DNA from 4 places in the Psychrobacter sp. Ps2 genome. Region 3 is predicted to be linked to each of the others. Evidence: predicted binding sites of a transcription regulator. Region 3 holds the regulator's gene; each other region holds the start of a gene.
The links. The regulator PhoB, encoded in region 3, activates phosphate uptake and scavenging genes when phosphate is short. The targets are predictions, from matches to a motif close to TGTCATNAANCTGTCATAA.
Positions count from the first base shown of each region.

Region 1: a site for PhoB is predicted at 1,400-1,418, ahead of pstS (phosphate ABC transporter substrate-binding protein PstS). Genes of this name have one in related genera too.
Region 2: a site for PhoB is predicted at 1,688-1,706, ahead of I3254_RS05945 (DNA translocase FtsK). Genes of this name have one in related genera too.
Region 4: a site for PhoB is predicted at 2,830-2,848, ahead of I3254_RS06200 (porin). Genes of this name have one in related genera too.

Region 1 is NZ_JADQAM010000058.1:174,628-179,124, forward strand. It holds gene thiC (phosphomethylpyrimidine synthase ThiC) at 1-738, opposite strand, end outside; TPP riboswitch at 1,053-1,197, opposite strand; gene pstS (phosphate ABC transporter substrate-binding protein PstS) at 1,491-2,657, shown strand; gene pstC (phosphate ABC transporter permease subunit PstC) at 2,867-3,820, shown strand; gene pstA (phosphate ABC transporter permease PstA) at 3,882-4,497, shown strand, end outside.
Region 2 is NZ_JADQAM010000048.1:62,349-66,845, forward strand. It holds gene I3254_RS05945 (DNA translocase FtsK) at 1-1,636, opposite strand, end outside; gene trxB (thioredoxin-disulfide reductase) at 2,185-3,207, shown strand; gene aat (leucyl/phenylalanyl-tRNA--protein transferase) at 3,208-4,014, shown strand; gene I3254_RS05960 (MerR family transcriptional regulator) at 4,044-4,478, shown strand.
Region 3 is NZ_JADQAM010000028.1:22,869-27,365, forward strand. It holds gene I3254_RS01490 (alpha/beta fold hydrolase) at 1-65, shown strand, start outside; gene I3254_RS01495 (DUF3820 family protein) at 114-836, opposite strand; gene I3254_RS01500 (M23 family metallopeptidase) at 1,034-1,624, shown strand; gene phoR (phosphate regulon sensor histidine kinase PhoR) at 1,732-2,823, opposite strand; gene phoB (phosphate regulon transcriptional regulator PhoB) at 2,882-3,586, opposite strand; gene dtd (D-aminoacyl-tRNA deacylase) at 3,699-4,151, opposite strand; gene asd (archaetidylserine decarboxylase) at 4,265-4,497, shown strand, end outside.
Region 4 is NZ_JADQAM010000049.1:52,633-57,129, forward strand. It holds gene I3254_RS06195 (CTP synthase) at 1-1,436, opposite strand, end outside; gene I3254_RS06200 (porin) at 1,628-2,692, opposite strand; gene I3254_RS06205 (malate synthase G) at 3,303-4,497, opposite strand, start outside.

The DNA.
Region 1 (4,497 bases), on a different contig from region 3:
GAAATTGCGCCCGATGATCATCGGCTCAGACTCAGGGTGGTTGATGTTGTTTGGGATAATAGCGCGTCCAGCCGCCACTTCATCACGGACAAATTCAGGGGTGATAATTTGAGGCGTATTGGCACCGAAGCTCTCGCCATCATGTTGACGCATATCGGTCAGTTCATGCTGCTTTTGCGTTTCGCGTATGGCGATATATTCCATTTCAGGAGTGATGATGCCACGGCGCGCGTAGTACATTTGCGTGACGTTCTGTCTTGCTTTGGCGCGACGCGGTTTATCAATATGAGCAAATCTAAGGTTAGCAGTGCTGATATCACGAGCACGTGCTTGTCCGTATGAGCTAGATAGGCCGCTTAATTGCTCGGTATCATTGCGTTCCGCGATCCAGTTCTCACGCAACTTTGGCAATCCACGTGTTAGGTCGATATCGACATTAGGGTCGGTATATACACCTGAGGTGTCATACACGTAAAACGGTGGATTATGCTCACCGTCTTTATCTCCCGTACCGCCTACAGGTGTATCAGCCAAGCTGATTTCACGCATCGGTACTTGGATGTCAGGTCTTGATCCTTCGATATAGACTTTTCTTGAGGCAGGTAAAATACGGTGCAAGTCGCGCGCATCTTCTTCGAAACGGGCATCACTTGCGGCACGGTGAGCAGGGGTTTTTAGCGCATCTGCTTTTTTATCTGCTTTGACGTTGGTTGTGTCAGCAGCATTTGAAGCAAGCATTGAGTTGTCGGCTGGGTTATGCGTTTGGGCTTTCGGTGCAATTGAGGTGGTGTCTGCAGTAGTCATATGCTGTCCTAGCGTGTTGGTTTTTGAATAAAATCAACACCGCCAGTATCTGCGGGGGTAGGCATCCATCATCTAGACAAGTTTATATCATGAACCCACAACTTCGACCAAAAAGTATCGTCGCGTATGGTGCTCATCAAATATTGGACGCAGCTTGATATCCTCTCTTCTTATCTGGCTATGCATCACGCATACTAAGACAGTAGTGACGATAAAAATGTATTTCTACGCGCCCTTTGTCATAAATAACAAAGTGCTTAAGACTTCCCTGCGTCGGTACTAACCGCATCAGGTTCGGCGGGTGATCTCTCAGCGAATGTATCAAGGCGACTACTTTGATAAAGCAAGTTTAATAAAGTGAGCCAAAAATACACCGCACCCCGAGTCTGTCAGTGTTGTAAATCAGCCTTCATACTAACAAAATTCTGTACCAACGGCTAATAGTATTTGGATACAAATATTCTGTGTCACGTACGCAGCTCAATATTTTTGTGAATAATTTTTCTGAGTGTTGATAGATGAGAATGCTTAGTATTACTAGGTTGTAGACGAATTATTCAAATATTATGTAAAGCGAATGAAGGATTCTAGAAGTTGTCATTAAACTGTCATAAAGATTTGGCAAGATAACACGCATATCACAAGCAATGCTTTTTTATACCGTTGTTAAACTTCAGGAGTCCTACATGCGTTATTCGTTATTAGCAGTGGCCGTCAGTTGTACATTAATGCTTACGGCGTGTAATAAGTCAACAGATACGGCGGAGCCAACTGCTGATACTAGCAGTAGCGCTGTGACAACAGCTGAAACAACCTCTCAGACAGCATCTTCTGCTACGTCAGATTTTAAATCTGCTGAAAATATCGCTATGAATATTACAGGTGCAGGTGCGTCATTCCCGCAGCCTATCTATGCGAAATGGTCATATGATTACAATGCTGCGACTGGTGGCCAAGTCAACTATCAGTCGATTGGCTCATCTGGTGGTATCAAACAAATTCAGTCAAAAACAGTAGACTTTGGTGCTTCTGATGCCCCAATGACGCCTGAAGAGTTAGACGAAGCAGGTCTGATTCAGTTCCCAACAGTCATCGGTGGTGTTGTACCAATCGTCAACATTGATGGCGTTGAGCCTGGTGCACTGAAGCTAGACGGTACGACTTTAGCTGATATCTATTTGGGTAAGATTAGCAACTGGAATGACCCTGCGATTAAGGCGATGAACCCAGATTTGACCTTGCCAGATGCCCCAATCACAACAGTATTCCGCTCAGATGGTTCAGGTACGACCTTCAACTTCACTGACTATCTTGCCAAGGTTTCACCAGACTGGAAAGACACTGTTGGCGTTGATAAAACCGTCAAATGGCCGACCTCTGCTACTGGTGCAGGCGGTAAAGGTAACGAAGGCGTTTCAAGCTACGTAAACCGCATGAAAAACTCTATCGGCTATGTTGAGTATGCTTACGCTAAGCAAAATAAGATGTCACATACTGCGCTGAAAAACGCAGCTGGTAACATCGTACAGCCATCTGCTGAGACGTTTGCTGCGGCAGGTGATATCGACTGGTCACAACAAGAAGGCTTTTATAAAGTCATCACCAACTCTGAAACTGACCAAGCATGGCCTATCGCTGCTGCGACCTTTATCTTGGTACATAAGCAACCAGAAAATCCTCAGCAAGTCGCTGGCGTATTGAACTTCTTTGACTGGGCTTATACCCAAGGTGATGACAGCGCCATGGAACTAGACTACGTACCATTCTCTGACACGGCAGTAGCCTTGTTCAAAGAGAAGTGGAACGAAGTGAAAGGTAGCGATGGACAGCCTGTCTACAAGCCAGCTCAGTAATTTGTTTTTGCTAAATACTATTTAGCAACTGACAAGTTATCCTCTCGAATAACTATTCTCCGGTAGTTGTTTGAGAGGTTTTAACACAGCAAATTTGATGGATACATCTCGATAAATATGCTTACTCATACCGTTTAAGTTTGTTGTGTTAAGACCTGATATACATCTTTTTAATATTTCGATTCATCCCATTCAATGCTGAGACACTTATGACAGACTTAAGGTCCCAACTGGCTAAACAAAAACGTTACGACGCTTTATTTGTTAACTCTACTAAAGCGTTTGCCATACTCGTCCTCCTATCTTTAGGGGGCATTTTGGTGTCTCTAATTGTTGGAGCATGGCCGAGTATTCAAGAGTTTGGTTTGGGATTTTATACCAGCAATAACTGGGATACAGTCGCCAATGAATACGGTGCATTAGCGCCTATTTACGGCACCCTAGTCACGTCATTTATCGCTATTGTTATCGCGGTTCCAGTCAGTTTCGGTATTGCGATATTTTTAACCGAGATGTGCCCTAAGTTCCTCAAAAAACCACTTGGTATCGCCATTGAGTTGTTGGCTGGTATCCCATCTATCATTTATGGCATGTGGGGATTGTTCGTATTTGCGCCATTCTTTGGTGATCACATTCAGCCATGGTTTATTGAGCACGTCGGGCCTTTGCCTATTATCGGTAAGCTGTTTGCAGGTGCGCCTATGGGACTGGGTATGTTTACTGCCTCCCTAGTACTTGCCATTATGATCATACCGTTCATCGCCGCTACTATGCGCGATGTTTTCTCTGTCGTACCAGACTTACTGAAAGAGTCAGCATATGGCATGGGCGCGACGACTTGGGAAGTCATGTTCAAGATTATCTTGCCTTATACCAAAGCTGGTGTCGTTGGTGGTGTGATTTTGGGTCTTGGTCGTGCATTGGGTGAGACGATGGCAGTTACTTTCTTGATTGGTAATGCGTTTAATATCAGTCCAAGCCTATTCACTTCTGGCGTGACGATTACCTCGGCCTTGGCCAATGAGTTTGCTGAAGCGTCAAGTGAGCTGCATCTTGCGTCTTTACTACATCTAGGCTTAATCTTATTTGTCATCACCTTCATTGTGCTGTCTTTAGCAAAACTGATGCTCATGCGCATGGATCACAAAGCAGGTAACCGATAAGTCTGTTACCGATTTATTGGACCTTGATAGATATTGATAAAAGATATGGGAAATAAATATTATGCCTGCTAACAATGCGATCAATGCACCACTACCTACTAAGCCAAGCAGCACTAGCCGCTATAACCAAAGCTTGTATAACAAGCGTCGTTTGACCAACAAGTTAGGTCTAGGCTTTGCCATATCCGCGATGGTTTTTGGCTTATTTTGGTTATCATGGATTTTGGTGACTTTGTTTGTCGAAGGTTTCCAAGGCATGGTGCAGTTGCCAATCTTTACCGCTGATACGCCGCCACCGATGAGTGCGGGCGGCTTACGCAATGCTATTGTTGGTTCGGTCATGTTGGCGTTTTCAGGATTGTTTATCGGTGCCCCTATTGGTCTTATGACAGGTATTTACTTATCTGAGTTTTCTAAAGGCAGTATGCTGGGCAAGGTCACTCGCTTTTTAAATGATATTCTATTGTCAGCGCCATCGATTGTCATCGGTCTATTTATCTACGCACTGATGGTAAAAGGTCAAAGTTTCTCTGGTTGGGCAGGCGCGTTAGCATTGGCATTGATTGTTATTCCAGTGGTCGTGCGTACGACAGAAAACATGCTGAACTTGGTACCTAATAGTCTACGCGAAGCGGCCTATGCGCTAGGTACTCCTAAATGGAAGCTAGTCACTCAGG
Region 2 (4,497 bases), on a different contig from region 3:
CAGGAGGCGTATTGGTTGGTGTCATGTCTGACACATCTGGCACATCTGGCAATGCAGGCTCAGTCTCTACTGTTACCGGAGCAACTTCAGGCTCAGGGGCTACTGCTGTTTTTTCAGTATGTGGCAACTCTACAGGCGTATCAGACAGTTGATTGGCTGACTCCTGTGCAAAGCTAATAGGCTCTTCTAAGATAGGTTCTGGGTTTTTCTCTTGTACTATTGGCTCAGCTGCTATGATTTCCTGAACAGGCTTAGAGTCTTCATACGTTCCTACAACAGATTCAGTAGGTTCTGATATGTTAGCATGCTCTGCCAACCATGCTTCTGCCAACTTATCTACTTCCTCAGTCTCATGTGTCGTAGAGATTTTAGGATCAGCAGGTTCAATGACTGGCTGACTGGCTAAATTACTGCTCACTGACTCATCAACTGATGGCTGAGCTAGTGATTCTTTATCATGTATATCTGGTTGATCAACCGCTTCCATCGTTGTAGTGGTCACAACAGTAGCAGGTACTGATTTCTCTAACGATGCTGTACTACTAGTACCCGCTTGGGAATAGTTAGGTACAGGCATAGCCGAGCTGTCCATGCTATTGGCATTATAAACCATTTGCTCACTTGCGAGTAAATCATCGACAGTATTGGCATCATTCCACGCAAAGCTTGGCTCAACTTTGCGAGCAACAGGTGTATTTGAGGCTAATGGCTGGGCTGTATTATTGACCGTATTATCAGTAGAGTTATTAAGCGAGCCTGTATCGGTAACTACATGCTCACCTTTTGAGCTATTAGGTGTCGCTGCTGCTTTTGCTGCGATGACGGAGGCTTTGACACTATCTGCCAACCCTGATGTTGCCAAAAAGTCTGACAATACACTACCGAAACGTCCACTACTGCTGACGTCTTGAGTACCGCTAGTATTTTCAGCAGATTGCAACTCAAGTGGTAGCTGCTCATGCTCTACTTTTTTATCTACCGATTCTTCTAAGTTCTGGGTATCATCTTGTAATTTAGTGCTCGGTTCAGTAACGTCGATAGCATTCTGACTTTTTACACCTGAGCCAAGCCATGATAATGCACGAACCTTTTGATATATCGTCATCCAATGGATATTAAAGGCAAACGTAGCGGTAATCACAACGAATACTGCTAAGAAAACCACACTCCCCCACTGCGATAGCAGCTGTGCCAAACGCGCTTGTAGTTCTAGCCCGATGATACCACCAGCGACGCCTTCGAGGCCGATTGCGTCAGGGTTTGTGACTTGCTGAACTAGAGAGACCAATTGTGCAAATAATGCGCTAGCACTTAATAGTAAAAACACATAAGCGACCAATCGCATGAGCCAAAACGTTGGCTTGTTTTCCCACCAAATCAAGATAGATTCATAAACCACAAATGCCAAAAACCACCAAGCACCAAACCCAAAAAAGCTATAAAGCAAATCGGACAACCATGCGCCTGCCTCGCCGCCCATGTTATTAATCGTGGTCATATCACTACTGATGTGCGACCAGCTAGGATCGTTGCCTGTATAAGTCATCAAAATGACAAACAGATAAACGGCCAGTATTAACCCAAGGAGGGTAAACATTCCCTTTTTTAAATACTCAATAAGCGGTGCTGATATCACGTAAGATCTGCCTTGTTATTAATACTAAATGGTCGCCAATGCATGACTAAGCCTAATCATGCTGACATAAAGTGTTGACATAAATGTACCGAGCGAAGTGTTTGTTTGGCATGTGCCGATCATAGAGCCTTGAAACAACCGTTATCGCTTGGCTCCTACTACACTTGGCATAACTTCTTATAATAACAAATACATAGGTGCAGTGGCGACAGTCTTATCAAGAAAGCGTGTAAGAAAGTAAATCAGTAGACAATTTGCGCAAGAAAACAGCTGGTTAGCGAAACACGAGTGGCAAAATATGGCTAACTGTATTGCCTAAATTCTATAAAATACACATAATTTTTCGCACTTATATTCCAAAGCTCTTTATTCTTTGATTCTAATGATACCTGTGTTTGTTTTAGCAAACTTGCACTTTGTGCGCTGTGCCCTTATGTTATTATCACACAGCAATTAGAAGAAGCATATTCGTAGTCATTTTTGATATTCGTCTTTTATTATATTTATAACTTACATTTTTAATTCGTATATTTAGCAAGGAACAACTCATGGCAACTGACACTACTGCTCCACGTCACGAAAAGCTCATTATTTTAGGCTCAGGCCCTGCTGGCTACTCTGCCGCAGTTTATGCAGCACGCGCTAACCTTAAGCCAGTTATGGTTACTGGTATGGAAGTCGGTGGACAATTAACCACCACTACCGAAGTCGACAACTGGCCAGGCGATGCGCATGATTTGACAGGTCCTGCATTGATGGAACGTATGAAAGCGCATGCTGAGCGTTTCGGCACTGAACTGGTCTATGATCATATCAACGAAGTAAACCTAAACGAGCGTCCTTTTCAGTTGACAGGTAACAACGGTAGCTATACTTGTGACGCGCTCATTATCTCAACTGGTGCCTCTGCACAGTACTTGGGACTAGAATCAGAGACCAAGTTCAGAGGGCTTGGCGTATCAGCCTGCGCCACTTGTGATGGTTTCTTTTATAAAAACCAAAAAGTTGCGGTAATTGGTGGTGGTAATACAGCGGTTGAAGAAGCTTTGTACTTATCTAATATTGCGTCTGAAGTGACCTTAGTACATCGCCGTGATAGCCTACGCTCTGAAAAAATTCTGCAAGACAAGCTATTTGAAAAAGCCAAAAATGGCAATGTCAAAATCGAATGGAACCATCAAGTAAAAGAAGTGGTCGGTGATGACATGGGCGTCAATGGCGTCGTCATCGAATCAATGATTGATGGTAGCACCAAACAACTAGATACAATGGGTATGTTTGTCGCTATTGGTCATAAGCCAAACACTGACTTGTTCAAAGGTCAATTAGACATGAAGGATGGCTACCTGATCGTTAATAGTGGTTTGAATGGTAATGCTACTCAAACCAGTATTGAAGGTGTGTTTGCCGCAGGTGACGTAGCCGATCACGTTTACCGTCAAGCCATCACTTCTGCTGGTACAGGCTGTATGGCTGCGCTAGATGCTGAAAAGTACTTGGATGCACTGGGCGAAACCGTCGCTCGTGACCACACTTATGATTCAACACTAACTGCAGATAAAGAAGCCTAAATGGGCAACTTTACTCAACAGCACGATAAACACATTACGCCTGAGACTTTAAAAAGTCTTGGGCGTTATGACTTTCCTGATCCCATTTCTATCGATCCTGATGGTATTGGCATCGTCGCTATGGGGGGTGATTTAGCACCTGAAACACTGATATCAGCCTATGCTCAAGGGCTATTTCCTTGGTTTAACGAAGATGAGCCTATTGCTTGGTGGTGTCCTGAGCCGCGTTGTGTGATCGCCCCCTCGGCTTATCAACCGAGTAAGTCTCTACGTAAGCAAGCAAATCGCGAACGTTGGCAATTGACGCTTAATAAAGCTTTTGACGATGTCATACATGCCTGTAGCTTACCGCGCAGTGATGGCCTTAATGACAATCATCCCGAAGGTGAGCATACTTGGATTCATGATGAGATGATCGAAGCTTATACCAAATTGCATGCGCAAGGCTTTGCTCATAGCGTTGAAATTTGGGACGAGGCAGGTCAACTGATTGGCGGATTATACGGGTTAAAAATAAACGGCATCTATTTTGGTGAATCAATGTTTCATCGAGCATCTAATGCGTCAAAGCTAGCGTTTTGGGGCTTGATGCGGTTGTGTGAGCAAAGTGATGTCGCACTCGTTGACTGTCAGCTACCGAACGATCATTTGATGAGTTTAGGTGCGACTACCTTACCGCGTGCTGACTTTCTGACTCAGTTAGACAACCTAATTGGCAGCCAGTCTGTGCCATGGCAAAAGCATTCTCATAAATCGTTATCCGTATCGCTACTGGATAGCGAGTCGCCTTGGCAACTAGAGTTATGATTATCATAGCGAAAAAATAAGAGGTTATTATGGCACTTGATACATCGTTTCTATTGATTGGAGAGCTAGCAGCAAAGGCCAATACGACCAAAGATACGGTTCGCCATTACGAGCAATTAGGCCTGCTAAAATCTCGCAAGCGTCAGGCAGGCTCCCGTCTATATACCGAATTTCATCCAGAATGTATCGAACGCATAGAGCTGATCAAAAGTGCGCAAGCTATTGGCTTCACCCTTACCGAAATCAAAAATAGCTTGAATGATTATTATGATGGTCACTTGGATATTGATTCGCAGCTTGTACTAACACAGCAAAAATTAGAACAGGTTAAAAAACAGCAAGCCAATATCAGCATAATGGTGGAGTTACTGAGCGAACGCTTGGATATTTTAGGTCGAATGAAAGCCGATAGTGATTATCAGCTTGATGTGGAAGTCTGTAAAAAGAAAATTCCTTTGCAATAAAGCTTAGTTAATTCTGCTT
Region 3 (4,497 bases):
AGACCAATATCAAAGCGCCGCAGCTATGGCAAATGGCAGTGACATGGTTGCACGACCAACCATAAGCTTAGCACCATGTCGCACCTTACATAGCAGACCCATGATAATTTAGATTACTTTTCTGCGTTTTCTGTTTCATCTAGTTTTAAGCGTTTAGTCAGTGCCGAATACAGGGATGGCTGCATATTGTGAATATTGCCTATCATCCATTTAACATAGCTGATGGGCACATCTTTAATCGGTTTGCCTTTATGCTTGCCAAAAGGCATCTTGCTCACAGGGGTCGCTTTATTAGAGATAGCATGTGCCGCTGCAAAATCTGTCGGCGCAATCTCTAGACGCTCGCAGCATGCCTGATACAGCAAATAGCACATTCGAGCATCGCCAAGCGCGTCATGAGCGGCAATCGTCATTGCACTCGCCTCACCCTTGCCCAACAGTTGCTCGATACACTTAGACTGACCGTAAGCACACCATTCTGGAAAGGCTGCCCGCGCAAGCCTCACCGTACAAATAAGCTTAGCAGAAGGACTGCCAATCACTCGCCAATCAAAACGTACATTGTGACCAATCAAGTACTCTGGTAATTCAAACTGTTCTAGCTCAAAACGCTCAAGTCCAGCCACATCATCATCGGTAATACCATGTACCTTTATGACAACAGGCGAAATAGATCGACCACTGTTAAAGTATTTCATCCATTCAAAGCCAGTTGCTACATTGATAGTAGCAACTTGGATAGGTCTAGGATCACTGCCCTGATCTGTTTCGGTATCGATAACCAGCGCTGTTTCGCGCGTGGCAGAAATATCAGCAGGATTAAAAGCATCATTCATAAGGTATTAACCATCAGTAGCAACTGTCTATGCTCAGCAGAAATGTTAAGTAGATAAAACTGTATTTGCTGTCTATATCCTTAACCATAAGAATATCTATGGGGGTAAAAACGATAGATAACAATGCGATACATACGTTATCAGACGAAGCTTTTATAATAAAATCTCAAATGACATAAAATATATATGAGACATCAATGCTAGCAGATGGAAACAACCAGCCTCCCAGACCTTCTTTTTTTAGTCGTTTAATAAGCCTACTGATTAAGGCTATCGTATTACTAGCACTGTTATTTGTCTTTGATAAACTGCTACCCAGTATCAGTCAACAAACGCAATCATTTGTGGTTGCCAAATGGCAACAATTGAGTCTATTGCAACAAGAGCTGCCGACAGAAAACAGCTTGCCCAGTCCACTACCAGAACGGAACCTAACAGACACTTGGGGCGCGGCACGTAGCCAAGGCCGCTCCCACGAAGGCATCGATATCTTTGCACCACGTAATACTCCCGTGCAGTCGACCACGCAAGGCGTAGTAAGCAAAGTTGGTGAGAACACCTTGGGTGGGCGCGTAGTCGTGGTAGTAGGACCTGGTGGCGCAGGACATTACTACGCCCACCTAGAAGACTATGCTGATATCTCCCCCAATGACTGGGTCAATCAGGGCGATGTGATCGGTTATGTGGGTGATAGCGGTAATGCAAAAGGAACACCGACACACGTACATTATGGTATCTATATTAATGGCAGTGCGGTCAACCCTTATCGGCTTTTGCAAAAGGATTAACGAATACAAAAAAGTATGTCGTTATCCTAATTTGAAGTCATGCTAGGTTTATATTAATCAAGAAACTGAAACCGAAAAACCAACGCTAATACAGACTAGAAATCGTATTAATTGGCAGTAACGGATCTGACATAGTTTGAAGGAAATACCACACTAAATGTCGACCCTTCCCCTTCTACTGAATCGATTTGCAATTGCGCTTCGTGCTGGTGCAGTACGTGTTTTACAATCGCTAATCCCAACCCCGTACCACCTGTTGCACGGCTACGACCTTTGTCGATACGATAGAAACGCTCTGTCAAACGGGCGATATGCTCTGACGCAATACCGATCCCATCATCTTCGACCGCGAAACGGCAGCCATCAGACGTCCTTGTCCAGCTGATAGTGATATTGCCACCCTTTGGCGTATATTTGATCGCATTGATTACTAGATTGGATAGCGCACTATTCAAGTACATCTCTGACCCGTACAGCCCATCATACGTATCTATATGCAAATGAATGATGTGTTTGTACGCTTGGTTGTAGGCCTGTGCATCGTCATAGATATTGGTCAGTAGCTTAGTCATATCTATGTAATGCAGCTCGTGTGACTCTTCGATTTCAATCTTAGACAATAGCAGTAAGTCGTTCACAATTCTGTTCATACGGGCTGTTTGCTGGGTCATCAGCTCAAAACCACGACGCCATTGCGGCGGCATATCTGGCTGATCGGAGAAATTTTCTAGGTAGCCCATCATTACCGTCAATGGTGTTCTAAGCTCATGCGAGACATTTGCGACAAAATCCTGACGCATTTGCTCTAAGTGCCGCAAGCGGGTCACATCATATACAAACAGCAGTTTTTCATCACCGAAAGGGGTCAGTTCACACTTTAAGTAGCGACTAGGATCTCGCCATGATTCTATATGGACGCCATCGTTAGGTATCGTTGTACCTTCATAATACTGGCGGAACTCAGGTACAGTGATAAAGTCAAAAATATTTTGACCTTTATCTTCTGGCTGTAGCAGCAATAAGTCTTGTGCTGCCTGATTCCACCATTCTAGACCATCATTGTTGTTGAGCAAAATCACTGCATCGCGCAAGGCTCGTAGTGCACTGCCGATTTTTTTGAGTTGCTCCGCTGTGCTTTGAGTAGATATTTGCTCTAATAGAGCTGATTGCTCACTTTGTGCTGGCGCTATCTTGTCCATTTTTTATCCTTACCACTATCCGCTGCCTCAATATTGCTGCGGCATTATTTGTACAAGATTAACTTGGCTCAATCAGGCTAGAAAATCGATAGCCTGTTCCACGTACCGTCTGTATCAATGTATCACAGTCATAAGGTCGCAGTAATTTACGTAGACGTTTAATATGCACATCGATGGTTCGGTCTTCGATGTATACATTGCCGCCCCATACCTGATCGAGCAGCTGCGTTCGTGTATAGGCGCGCTCAGGGTGACTCATAAAAAATGCCAATAGGCGATACTCTGTGGGCCCAACATCAACGATTTTACCTGCAGCTGTCACGCGCTGACTCTTAGTATCTAGACTTAACTGTCCAATTTCGATAGGTTTATCACTGCTCATCGCGCTACTGCGTCGTAGTACGGCTTTGATTCTAGAAATCAGCTCACGAGTCGAAAAAGGCTTGGTCATGTAGTCATCTGCCCCTGCATCAAGACCATGCACCTTACTGTCTTCTTCACTTTTTGCCGTTAGCATAATGACTGGTATTTCAGAGAGCAGCTCATCGTTTTTGAGCATACGACAAAAATCCACACCGCTCTTGTCACCCGGCAACATCCAGTCTAACAGTATCAGTGACGGCCTATGATCGACCACTTGCTGATGCGCCTCTGACACGTCAGCCGCTTGCAAGCTATCAAACCCAGCCATCTCTAGCGTCATGACAACCATTTCACGAATCGCAGGCTCATCTTCCACAATCAAAATTTGCTCATTATACATAGGACATTCTCGGTGTTAGAGGACAAAATCTAGCATGTAAAAAGGCGATATATACTCACCAGTCTCTACCTATTAAACGGATTAATTATGACAGCTTGATGACACTCTAAAATCAGATTTCTAGTAAAAAATTAAGCGGCCCATCATTAACGCTCGACACTTGCATATCCGCACCAAACTGACCAGTTGCCACATTTGGATACTTAGTTTTGGCATAATCGACCAGTTGTTCAAATAGCGCTTGCGCCGCAGCAGGTGCCATCGCTCCACCAAAGTCTGGTCGGCGCCCTTTGTCTGTTTTTGCCATCAAGGTAAATTGTGAGACTAATAATAGCCCACCAGCAACCTGCTGAACGTTTTTATCCAGTTTACCAAATTTGGCCGGATCATCGTCATTTTCAAAAATACGATAGGTAAGAATTTTATCAATCATGCGCTTTGCGCTTTGCAGACTATCATCAGGTCCCAAACCGATATAGGCCAATATGCCTTGCTCTATACGACCGACACACTGTTGATCGACGACCACACTAGCCTGCTTCACCCGTTGTATGAGTGCTTTCATTTACTAATTCCTTAACAGATTATGGCCATACAATAATATACTGTCCATGATAAAATACCGTCATTAACTTGACTATTATTTCTTATATTACACCTTATTTTGGTAGCCTTATTATGAATGTATTTACCACCTTACAACAGCTTGTGCCGCAGCAAAAGCTCAGTAAAGTCGCTGGACGTTTGGCCGCCAGTCGCCACCCTTATGTCAAACGCACCTTTATCCGTAGCTTTGCCAAAGCTTATAATATCAGCTTAGACGAGTACGAACGCCAAAGCCTTAACGCTTATGAAAGTTTTAATGACTTTTTTACCCGCGAGTTAAAAGAAGATGCTCGTACTATCGACGC
Region 4 (4,497 bases), on a different contig from region 3:
ATATAACGGTTATTCATCTCATAGCGATGGCGATGACGCTCAGTGATATTGCTCGCACCGTAAATTTGGCTTAGCTTACTACCAGAAACCAGCTCTGCTTGCTGTGCGCCTAGACGCATCGTGCCACCAAGGTCTGAATCATCACTACGAATCTGTAGCTCGCCGCGCTCATCTAACCACTCAGTGATCAGACCAATGATAGGCTCAGCTGTCTTACGATCAAACTCAGAAGAGTTGGCGTTAATATTAAGTACGTTACGTGCGTACTCAATCACAGCCAGCTGCATACCAAGACAAATGCCTAAATATGGAACATTGTTTTCACGAGCATAAGTGATGGCTTTTATCTTGCCCATCGTACCGCGCTCACCGAAACCGCCTGGTACTAAGATAGCATCAGCATCGTTTAGCTGCGCAAGTAAAGTATCATCATCTTCTAGACGTTCAGCGTCGATATAGTCAATCTTCACATCTACTTTATGAGTGATACCTGCGTGTAGCAATGCTTCGTTGATAGACTTATAAGCATCTGGTAGCTCAACATATTTGCCGACCATCGCAACAGTCACTGTTCCTTCTGGATTCAACTGTGCTTCAACCACTCTGTCCCAATCGCTCAAATCAGCTTCAGGCACATCAAGACCGAAACGCTCACAGATTAGATCATCAAGATCTTGCTCATGCAATGTACGCGGTATCTGATAGATACTCTGCGCATCTTCACACATAATAACCGCACGCTCTTCAACGTTAGTAAATAGCGCAATCTTGCGACGGTTGTCTTGTGAGATATGATGGTCAGAGCGGCAGATTAAGATATCAGGCTGTAGGCCAATAGATCGCAGCTCTTTTACTGAATGCTGCGTTGGCTTAGTTTTGGTCTCACCCGCACTAGCAATATACGGTACCAAAGTAAGATGCATTAGCATGGCTCTATTGCGGCCAAGCTCTACTTGCATCTGACGTACGGCTTCCATAAACGGAAGTGATTCGATATCACCAACGGTACCGCCAATTTCGATAATAGCGATGTCATACCCTTCGCCACTGGCAAGGATTTTGTTTTTGATTTCATCAGTAATATGCGGAATAACCTGTACAGTACCGCCTAGATACTCACCACGGCGTTCTTTATTCAATACATTCTGATAAATACGGCCACTGGTAAAATTATTACTCTTACTCATTTTTGAGTGACGCAAGAAGCGCTCGTAATAACCCAAATCTAAATCGGTCTCTGCGCCATCTTCAGTGACGAATACTTCACCATGCTGAAACGGGCTCATTGTACCTGGATCAACGTTAATATACGGATCCATTTTGGTCATCGTGACAGTCACGCCACGTGCTTCTAAGACCGCTGCAAGAGAAGCTGCGGTGATACCTTTTCCTAGTGAGGACACTACCCCACCGGTCACGAATATAAACTTGGTCATAGTACTCTGTCGGTAATTGGTAAAGAAGGATTTTACTAAAAATACGCCATAAAATATAGGGCAAAAATGCAAACTGTCTGAAACTCTTATGTTTTCGTGCTGGTAGCAAACATTTTTCTATTATTAAAACGCTACGCAACAAAAAACTCACCCCGAAGGATGAGTTTTTTATTCAGATTCTAATGGTTAGATTAGAATAAGTATTCTAGACCACCACCAACTACTACTACATCAACATCACCTTTACCGCCTACATAAGGCTTATCGTCTGTACCTGTAGGTTGGACGTTTTCAGCTTTGTTCATACCCGCATAAGCATGAGCGATGATGTTGTCTTTGAAGAAGTATTTACCCCCGACCACTATTTGGTCTGAATCAGCGTTGTCGACGCCATCTAGGTTCGAGGTATTGTTGTACTGAGTATAGATGGTTGCTGGACGAGCAAAGTTGGCTAAACCCATTGCTGCACTAAGAACAAAACCTTTCTCTTTTTCGGTATCACCCTCGTAGTCAAAATCTGCTACTTGATACAATGCACCTAAAGTAATAGGAGCGGCCATGTATTTACCTAGATCGACAGTCGCTGTACCACGGATGATATCACCATCGATGTTTTGATCTTTATCATATGCCACACCAGCAGTAAAGCCAGTACCTTGATCAAACATCATTGCAGCGCCGAATCCGTCATCTTTGTTGCCATTTGCTTCATCAGAACTATACATTACAGAAAGCTGTAATGGTAGGTTATTATATTTTGGAGTCTTCCAAACAATTGAACTCTTAATACGGCTACTATCAGCCATATTTAAGCCACCTTGCGACTCATTTGACTCAAGTTTGTTACCACCTAAATTATCCCAGTAACCGTCATTTACGATTACATTATTTACATAATCTAAAGTAGATTGGTTTTTACCAGCACGGATCTCACCAAAGTTTTTGTTCACGACACCAAGATATGTATCACGGTTAGTGAAACCATCTTTATCACCGTCAACACGAGTACCATACTCTAGCTGATAGATAACGTCAGTGTTGGCAGTTAAGGCTTCAGAGCCTTTGATACCGATACGTGAAGAGTTAGAGTTAATCTCTACAGTGTCTTCATCATAATCATTCGTGCTACCAGCTGCATCAAACTCAGCATTTACATAGTCGGCAGTAACAAATGCTTTACCATATAAGGTAGGAGCGGCATTGGCTGCAGAAACAGATAGAGCAGCAACGGCTGTAGCTAAAAGTAGTTTTTTCATGGGGTATCTCCACTTTACAATTGTAGTAATGAGCAAGCTGTTATTAGCTGGCGCCCATAATGGTATCGTCACAAATCCTCAAAGATATAATGTGTAACTGGCTACCGAGATTAGTCAGAAACAAGTGTGGCGAAGTTCTATTACAGTAAGATGAAAAAAACCATGATTTACATAACTGGGATTAAAAAAGTAACTGCCATGTAATCTTTAGTTTTTATCCTTCCATTGCGTAACATCCGTTACCAAACTCATACTTCGAATACAAGCATAACAACTTTGACATAATTTGCAACATATTTTTTTGCCTTTTCGATACAACTATTATCAAATAACAGATACTTTATTTTATTTGAACGATTGTGAAAAAACTTCTACTTACTCAATTAGATACAAATAATATTGGTTAATACAATTACTAATATTCTTAAATTTTTATAATAGACATCGAATAATAGTCCAAAATAAAGCGCTACTTACTAAAAAATAAATAGCGCTAATTAAGAAGTTAATAATCTATTTGAGCAAATTTATCAGTTACAAACGAGCAAGACTGACTGGCATACTTGCTCACCAAATGTGCTCAAATACCTGTCATATTTAGTCTATTGTTCTAAGCGTTTGCTTTGAGATCCAAACGTGCTTGATGCAACAATGGCTCAGTATAACCACTAGGCTGTGCGCGGCCTTTGAATACTAAATCACAGGCGGCTTTGAATGCATAAGAGCTATCCAAGTTATCTGCCATTGATTGATAGTCATCATCGCCTGCATTTTGCTCATCGACGACCTTGGCCATGCGTTTCATCGTATCCATCACTTGCTGCTCACTAACCACGCCATGATGCAACCAGTTGGCAATATGTTGGCTTGAGATACGCAAAGTAGCACGATCTTCCATGAGACCGACATCATTGATATCAGGCACCTTGGAGCAACCAACGCCTTGATTTACCCAGCGTACGACATAACCCAAGATACCTTGAGCATTGTTTTCAAGCTCTTGCTGCTTTTCTTCATCAGTCCAATCGGTATTTTTCGCTAATGGAATGGTCAAGATATCATCCAAGCTAGCACGCTCGCGTGATTTCAGCGTGTCCTGTACATCAGCTACGCTGACTTGATGATAGTGTATGCTATGCAAGGTAGCGCCCGTTGGTGATGGTACCCATGCAGTGCTAGCACCAGACTTAGGATGAGCAGCCTTAGTATCCATCATCTCTTTCATCTCATCAGGCTTGGCCCACATGCCCTTACCGATTTGCGCACGACCTTGTAGGCCTGTCTCTAGACCGATATCGACGTTCCACTGCTCGTAAGCAGGCTGCCATGCTTGCGACTTCATCTCGCCTTTTGGTACAAATGGACCTGCATTCATGCTGGTATGCATCTCGTCACCAGTACGGTCTAAGAAACCTGTGTTAATAAAGATAACGCGCTCTTTGGCTTGGCGGATTGCTTCTTTTAAGTTGACCGTCATACGGCGCTCTTCGTCCATGATGCCGATTTTGAGCGTATTGCGTTCTAGACCTAACAGATCCTCTGATGCATTAAATAAGTCATTGGCCATTTTAACTTCTTCAGGGCCATGCATTTTTGGCTTCACGATATACATTGAGCCTTGACGCGAGTTTGATAGCTCGTTTTTGCCTTTAATATCATTAAGTGATAATAGGGGCGTGATTAGGCCATCCATTAAGCCTTCAAATATTTGCTCTTGGCCCTCGCCTAGATCGACTAAGATGGCAGGGTTCTGCATTAAGTGACCGACGTTACGAATCAACAATAGCGAACGACCTGGTAAGATC